DNA from 2 places in the Erwinia sp. AC075 genome. Region 1 is predicted to be linked to the other one. Evidence: predicted binding sites of a transcription regulator. Region 1 holds the regulator's gene; the other holds the start of a gene.

Region 1 (3,967 bases):
CGACAGCTTTCACCGTTATACCCGTCCTGAAATGGATATGGCGATCCGAAAAGCGCGCGATATGGGCCGCCATATCAGCTATTTCGGCCCGGAAGCCAATGACTTCGCCCTGCTCGAACAGACCTTCGCGGAATATGGCCGGTCAGGCAGCGGCAAATCCCGCAAATATCTGCACACCTATGATGAAGCGGTCCCCTGGAATCAGGTTCCGGGAACCTTTACGCCGTGGCAACCCCTGCCGGAACCGACCGACGTGCTGTTTTATGAAGGGCTGCATGGCGGCGTGGTGACGCCGCAGAACAATGTCTCGCAGCAGGTTGATTTGCTGGTTGGCGTGGTACCGATCGTGAACCTGGAGTGGATCCAGAAACTGGTGCGCGATACCAGCGAACGCGGCCACTCACGCGAAGCGGTGATGGATTCGGTGGTGCGATCCATGGAGGATTACATCAACTTTATTACGCCGCAGTTCTCCCGCACGCACATTAACTTCCAGCGTGTGCCGACGGTGGATACCTCTAACCCGTTCGCGGCGCGCGGTATCCCGTCGCTGGATGAAAGCTTTGTGGTGATCCATTTCCAGGCGCTGGAAGATATCGACTTCCCGTATTTGCTGTCGATGCTGCAGGGATCCTTTATCTCGCACATTAATACGCTGGTGGTGCCGGGCGGCAAGATGGGGCTGGCGATGGAGCTGATTATGGGGCCGCTGGTGAAGCGTCTGATCCAGGGTAAGAAAATAGAGTAAGCCCCGCGGGCACGGGGCTTAGGGCGGCGATGGGATGACTTACGCCGGTAACTCAATCACTTCATAGCTGTGGGTGATTTCCACGCCCTTGCCCAGCATCAGTGCCACCGAGCAATATTTCTCCGCGGAGAGATCGACGGCACGCGACACCGCTTTATCGCCTAAGGCCACGCCGGTGACGATAAAGTGCAGATTGATGTGGGTGAACAGGCGCGGGGCCTCTTCACGGCGTTCGGAGCTGAGCTTCACTTCGCAATCCTTTACGTCGTGGCGGCCCTTCTGCAGAATGGAAACCACGTCGATTGCGCTGCATCCGCCCGCGGCCATCAACACCATCTCCATCGGGCTCGGGGCTTTATCGCCCGCATTTCCGTCCATCAGAACCTGATGCCCGGATGAGGATTCTCCCAAAAACGTTAACCCTTCAACCCACTTGACTCGAGCCTGCATAACAATTTCCTCTAATTCATTCAGTTATCGCCAGATTACGCTTTAGGCAGAAAAACGGCAATGCGGCAATTTTCGCACTATGCTGAAGCGAGACAACACAAGACACTCGTTGAAAGCTGTGCTACAAACAAAGCTGTAATATTTTCGTCAGTACTCTACAGGCACGACGAAACGAATCGCATAACGAGCCAGGCTTTTAACAGAGGCCCGAATAAATTTCCTGATGGGAAACGCTTGACTATTTCAACGCCTGGCAGGGAACTCTGCCCCTGTATTTAGGCACGATTACAACAGAGGATAACAGCGAATGGTTCTCGGCAAACCGCAAACAGACCCGACACTTGAATGGTTCCTGTCTCATTGCCATATTCATAAGTATCCATCCAAGAGCACGCTGATTCATCAGGGTGAAAAGGCAGAAACCCTCTACTATATCGTCAAAGGTTCAGTAGCGGTGCTTATCAAGGATGAAGAAGGCAAAGAGATGATCCTGTCTTACCTCAATCAGGGCGACTTTATTGGCGAGCTTGGCCTGTTTGAAGAAGGTCAGGAGCGTAGCGCGTGGGTACGCGCGAAGACAGCCTGTGAAGTGGCTGAAATCTCTTACAAAAAATTCCGTCAGCTGATCCAGGTTAACCCTGACATTCTGATGCGCCTGTCTGCACAGATGGCGAATCGCTTGCAGGTCACTTCTGAGAAAGTGGGCAATTTAGCTTTCCTCGATGTGACGGGTCGCATCGCGCAGACCTTGCTGAACCTGGCAAAACAACCGGACGCCATGACGCACCCGGATGGGATGCAGATCAAGATCACCCGCCAGGAAATTGGGCAAATCGTTGGCTGTTCTCGTGAAACAGTGGGACGCATTTTGAAGATGCTGGAAGATCAGAACCTGATCTCGGCACACGGTAAAACTATCGTTGTCTACGGCACTCGCTAATCGGCTCTGATCCACGGCGCAACACCTGGTGTTGCGCCTTTTTATTTGGTGTGGAGTGATGTGGCGTCGACTGATTTATCACCCGGAGATCAACTACGCATTGCGCCAGACGCTGGTGCTCTGTTTACCGGTAGCGATGGGATGGCTACTGGGCGACTTGCAAAAAGGGTTGCTGTTTTCCTTAGTCCCTGCCTGTTGCAACCTCGCTGGCCTTGATACTCCTCATAAGCGCTTTTTCAAACGCCTGATCGTTGGCGGAAGCCTGTTCGCCTTCAGCAGTTTCCTGATCCAGTATCTTGCCGGTCACCACGTTCCCCTGCCCGTGATCCTGTTTTCGATGGCGATGCTGCTGGGCGTCACCGGTGAAATCAGCCCGCTGCATGGCCGCCTGCTGCCCGGCTCGCTGATAGCCGCAATCTTCACCCTTAGCCTGGCAGGACGCATGCCGGTGTGGGAACCGCCGATGCTCTACGTGCTCGGCACCATCTGGTACGGCGTGTTCAACTGGGTCTGGTTCTGGCTGTGGAAAGAGCAACCGCTGCGGGAAACCTTAAGCCTGCTCTATCGCGAGCTGGCGGGTTACTGCGAAGCGAAATACACCCTGCTGACCAAACTCACCGATCCGGAGAAAGCCCTGCCTCCGCTGCTGGCGCGTCAGCAAAAAGCGGTCGACCTGATCACCACCTGCTATCAGCAGATGCATATGCTGTCAGCTACCAACAACAATCACCACAAGCGGCTGACCCGCGCGTTTCAAATCGCGCTGGATTTGCAGGAGCACATCTCCGTCAGCCTGCATCAGCCGGAAGAAGTGCAAAAGCTGGTGGAGCAAAGCCATGCCGAAGCGGTGATCCGCTGGAACGCGCAGACCATCGCCGCCAGGCTGCGTGAACTGGCCGACGATATCCTTTACCACAAGCTGCCCGAGCGCTTCACCATGGATAAGCAGCTTCAGGCGCTGGAGAAGATCTCACGGCAGAATCCGGATAACCCGGTGGGCACCTTCTGCTATTACCACTTCAGCCGGATTGGTCGGGTGCTGCGTACCCAGCGTCCCCTTTATCAGCGCGATTTGATGGCTGACCGGCAGCGCCGACTGCCGCTGCTGCCGGCCATCAGAAGCTATTTGTCGCTGAAATCGGCCGCCTTGCGCACCGCCGCCCGCTTCGCGGTGATGCTCACATTTGCCAGTTCGCTGGCGCTGTTCTTTAATCTGCCCAAACCCTACTGGATCCTGATGACGGTCATGTTTGTCAGCCAGAACGGTTACAGCGCAACGCGCGTCCGCATCCAGCACCGTGCGCTGGGCACGCTGGCCGGGCTGGTGATTGCCGCGGTGACCTTGCGCCTGCAGGCACCCGAATCCATCGTGCTGCTGGTGATGTTAGCCATCACCCTTATCAGCTACCTGTTTATCCGTAAATTCTACGGCTTTGCGATGATTGGCTTTACGGTCACCGCAGTGTATTCGTTGCAGCTGCTCTCGCTTAACGGCGCAGACTTCCTGCTGCCGCGTTTACTGGATACGCTGATGGGTTGCCTGATTGCCTTCGGCGGCACCATCTGGTTGTGGCCGCAATGGCAAAGCGGGTTGCTGCGGCAGAATGCGCATGACGCGCTGGAAACCTATCAGGATGCGCTGCGGTTATTGCTGGGGAATGAACAGGACCCGGTGAAGCTGGCCTATCAGCGTATCCGCGTTAATCAGGCGCACAACGCCCTGTTCAACTCGCTCAATCAGTCGATGCAGGAGCCAGGCTTTGATCCCAGCTATCTGGCGGATATGAAACTGTGGGTGACGCACAGCCAGTTTATCGTCGAGCATATCA
Region 2 (3,967 bases), 820 kb from region 1:
CAGGACGTTTCCATCCAGACCTGGCCTCAGGGCGTGAAATTTGTGGTGCAGGATGAAACGGGAAGGGCCGTTGCAGAAGGGATTACCCCTAAAACAGTCTCACTGCTGAAGTCTGATGGCTCGTACCTTGGCAAGAAGAAGTACACGCTGCAACTGGAGCGCGCGGGTTATGTGCCGCAGACGATCCCACTGGAAGAGAGAGCCAACCTCTGGTACATCCTCGGCAACATTCCGCTGGGTGGCATTCCTGGCTGGCTGTTTGTCGATCCGTTTAATGGCGGCATGTACAACATCCATCCGGAGAAGGTAAATACCATTATGAATCCGGTGGGCGCGCGCGGCTAGATGCGGGCAACCAGGGGAAGATCGCTCTTCCCCTGATAGCGCGTTTTGACGGGTTCAAAACCGTCCCGACGCTATTGCGCCGTCGGGTTCAGCATCACGTGTGCGGGTTTATGTTTTGCCAGATACTGCTGCTGGAAAATGCACATGCGAATGGTGTTACGGTATTCGCCGTTAATAAAGAATTCGTGGATAAGTTCGCCTTCAATATCGAAGCCTAATTTGGTGTAGATGTGAATGGCTTTCTTATTTTCTTTATCAACGATCAGGTAAAGTTTATACAGGTTCAGCACGGAAAATCCGTAATCCATCGCCAGCTTGACGGCTTTACTGGCAAGGCCTTTCCCTTGATGGCTGGGGGCAATGATAATCTGAAATTCAGCACGTCGGTGAATATGGTTAATCTCAACCAGTTCAACCAGTCCCGCTTTATCCCCTTCAAATTCAACCACAAACCGACGTTCGCTCTGATCGTGAATATGCTTATCGTAGAGATCGGACAGTTCCACAAACGCTTCGTACGGCTCTTCAAACCAGTAACGCATAACGCTTGCGTTGTTATCAAGCTGGTGAACAAAACGCAGATCTTCACGTTCGAGAGGACGCAGTTTTAAGCCATCTTCGGCAGGCATGGGAGACATATAAGTTCCTTTTATCAGATGCAATATTGCTGAGGAATTATACGTCTGACGGGAGGAAATGGCACGGCGTAAGCGTAGAAACAATAACGCCAGCACGGTTTACGGTGCTGGCGTTTAGAATGCGTTAAGGCATCAGAAGTTGTAGCCAGCGACCAGGTAGTAACCCCAACCGGTGGATTTCACTTCGAACTGACCGTTACCAAAGTTCAGCTCCTGGCCATCAGCCCACTGTCCGCCGTTGTGGAAGTAACGCGCCACGAACGAGTAATGCCAGTGATCGTAACCCAGCGAGAGGATATGGCTGGAAGCGATAGAGTTGCTGGTACGGGACGGGCCGGTCTCATCACGCAGATCGGAGCCCCAGTCAAAGTTGGTGAAGCCGATGTAGCTCAGATTTCCGCCCCACAGGCTGGTAATCGGCACGAAGTATTTCACCTTAAAGCGATAGCCATCCCAGCTGTTTTCGTTCGCTGCACCGTAGTTTTCCCACTGGTATTTGGCATACACGTTCAGTGAAAGGCCAACATCTGAGTGGGTATCGATATCGGTACCCAGACCCATGAACCAGGTGTTCTGGCGGTTATCGCTGTTACGGCCCATATCGTAGATATAGTTGTTCGCGAAGTACCACTCTTTGAACGGGCCGAAGCTCAGGTCCGTGTTGGTCAGCTTGTCGATAGAGAAACGAGGTTCGATTTCCATAAACAGCGGGGAGCCGTGGTCAAAGATACCGTTAGCATTGGAGTTACCCACGCCGAAGAAGTTAGTCGCATCGATATAGCCGTAGAAATCGAACCAGTCTTTTTTGGCGAACGCTTCGTATTCCAGATATACGTCGTTATTGAACTGAGGTCCGAAACGGGTGTGGTAGCTTCCCACCACGTTGACGCTCTGATGCCACCAGTCGGAAACATACTCCGGCGAATCGGTAGCAGCAGTTGAAGAGGCACTATAAGAGAGCGCTGCGAGTGCGCCAGCCATCAGAATTTTATATTTCATTATATTACCACAGGCTTAATGACCCTTTTATGAAGCCACTGCGAAGGTCTTATTAAGTCGTCAACAGAAGAGGAAAGGGTGACTGTTTTCACAGCAAAAAACACCCGCGATGAATGCTGCGGCAGTGTGCCGTCATCCGCGCTTAAGGAAATAGATATCGCTCACACTTGTCAAACCTTGTTTCATTTCACTTTAGGTAAAGTGTGATGGGTGTCACAAATATGTTTGACCGGATGGTCTGAAAGGGGATTGAGGACAGGAAGGGGGTTTTTTGAGCCAGGTAATCGTTTGCATCGCTGTTTAAGGTACAACAGGCAAAAAGCGGAAGTGGATTTACCGATTCTGCAGTGGGAAGAGAAGGGGAATGGCAGCGGCTTATAATAAGGTAAGCTTATGGATGGTGGCGTTTTTTAGCATCGCGTCATCCTGGCGAGATGAGCCCTTTTTGGTTTCATTAAGAAGATCGCGGGGAGTGATCTCCTTAATAACACCTGCAAAATAGCCGCAGAATTTTACCGGGGCAGAATCATCTACTCTTCGTCGCGTTCTTTATTTGCCCGCTGACGTTCGTAATAGTCATCTTCCGCCGTAATGATTTCATCCATCAGCGAGTCCATATCGACTTCATGAATCTCTTCGACGAACAGTCCTGTCAGCGGAGTTTCTGGGGTTAACTTGCCGTCTTCATACAGCAGCCAAATTTCTTTCGCATAACGGGTTTTCAGCAACTGCGGAGCAAACTGACCGTAGTACGCCGTGATGTTATTCACGTCACGCTCGAACATGGCTTCAGCATGGTTATTCGCTGCAGCATCGACAGCCTGAGGCAAGTCGATAATGACCGGGCCTTGTGCATCGAGCAGTACGTTAAATTCCGACAGGTCACCATGCACGATACCGGCACACAACATGCGTACGATATTACGGATCATGGTATGGAAATCAGTCACCGCGCTTTCTTCGGACATAGTCACATCGCTAAGACGTGGAGCCACCATGCCGTCTGCATCCGTCACCAGTTCCATCAGGAGCACGCCGTCGATACAAAGATAGGGCTGAGGGACTCGTACGCCCGCTTCTGCCAACCGGAACAGCGCATCCACCTCTGCGGTTTGCCAGGACTCTTCCTGCTGCTTGCGGCCGAATTTAGAGCCTTTCTGCATCGCACGGGAGCTACGTGAGTTACGGACCTTGCGGCCTTCCTGATACTGCACGGCCTGCTTAAAGCTGCGCTGTGTCGCTTCCTTGTACACTTTGGCACAATTGATCTTGTCACCGCATAACACAGTGTAAACGTCGGCTTCCTTTCCGCTTTTAAGGCGTTGGAGCACATCGTCTATCAGGCCATCATCAACCAGAGGTTGGATTCGGTTTGGGATTTTCATGCGGCTTTATACCTTATTTCAGCCAGGTTACGAAAGATATCAGGCACAAAAAAACCCACAAGGTTTTCACCGTGTGGGTTCTCAGGACTTCATCGAGTGGGTCTGGTAACCATCGACCAAGAATTTGGTGGAGCTGGCGGGAGTTGAACCCGCGTCCAGAATTACTACACCGTCGGCACTACATGCTTAGTCCAGTCTTTACATTCGCCGGTTAGCTGCGAACGGACACGCCACTAACCAACTAGCCTGATTAGATTTAGTGTTTCAGCCCCAGGCAGGACATCCACACGAGTTCTTTTGTTTTTGACCTCTCTTGATCCCCGTCCTAAGAACGGAGGCTAGGGAGAGAGGGCTCTGAGCAGGTTATTAAGCTGCTAGTGCGTAGTTTTCGTCGTTTGCAACTATTTTTTTGCGGCTTTTAACGAGGCAAACCGCCCCTCGGCATGCTCCTAGGGCTTCGCAAATCCTGTCGAATCCAGAATCAGCCCCATGTACTACTGTGAAGCAGTATAACAGAAAAACCTGTCGCTACGCCATAGGCTTAGCGATTTGCGTGTTTCATAATACGTGCTTTGTCGGTCTTCCATTCGCGATCTTTGA

What was found. Region 1 encodes CRP, which controls carbon source genes, mostly activating them, when cyclic AMP is high. Its sites were predicted from a motif close to ATGTGANNNNNNTCACAT; they were not measured.
Region 2: a site for CRP is predicted at 2,184-2,201, ahead of AC0IXH_RS23565 (nucleoside-specific channel-forming protein Tsx). Genes of this name have one in related genera too.

Annotation. Positions count from the first base shown of each region.
Region 1 covers NZ_CEEDEU010000001.1:4,259,376-4,263,342, reverse strand. The annotation lists gene AC0IXH_RS19900 (phosphoribulokinase) at 1-748, shown strand, start outside; gene AC0IXH_RS19895 (OsmC family protein) at 788-1,198, opposite strand; gene crp (cAMP-activated global transcriptional regulator CRP) at 1,506-2,138, shown strand; gene AC0IXH_RS19885 (YccS/YhfK family putative transporter) at 2,197-3,967, shown strand, end outside.
Region 2 covers NZ_CEEDEU010000001.1:5,076,545-5,080,511, forward strand. The annotation lists gene AC0IXH_RS23555 (hypothetical protein) at 1-345, shown strand, start outside; gene speG (spermidine N1-acetyltransferase) at 417-974, opposite strand; gene AC0IXH_RS23565 (nucleoside-specific channel-forming protein Tsx) at 1,116-1,982, opposite strand; gene AC0IXH_RS23570 (PA4780 family RIO1-like protein kinase) at 2,513-3,367, opposite strand; RNA gene ssrA (transfer-messenger RNA) at 3,493-3,856, opposite strand; gene smpB (SsrA-binding protein SmpB) at 3,909-3,967, opposite strand, start outside.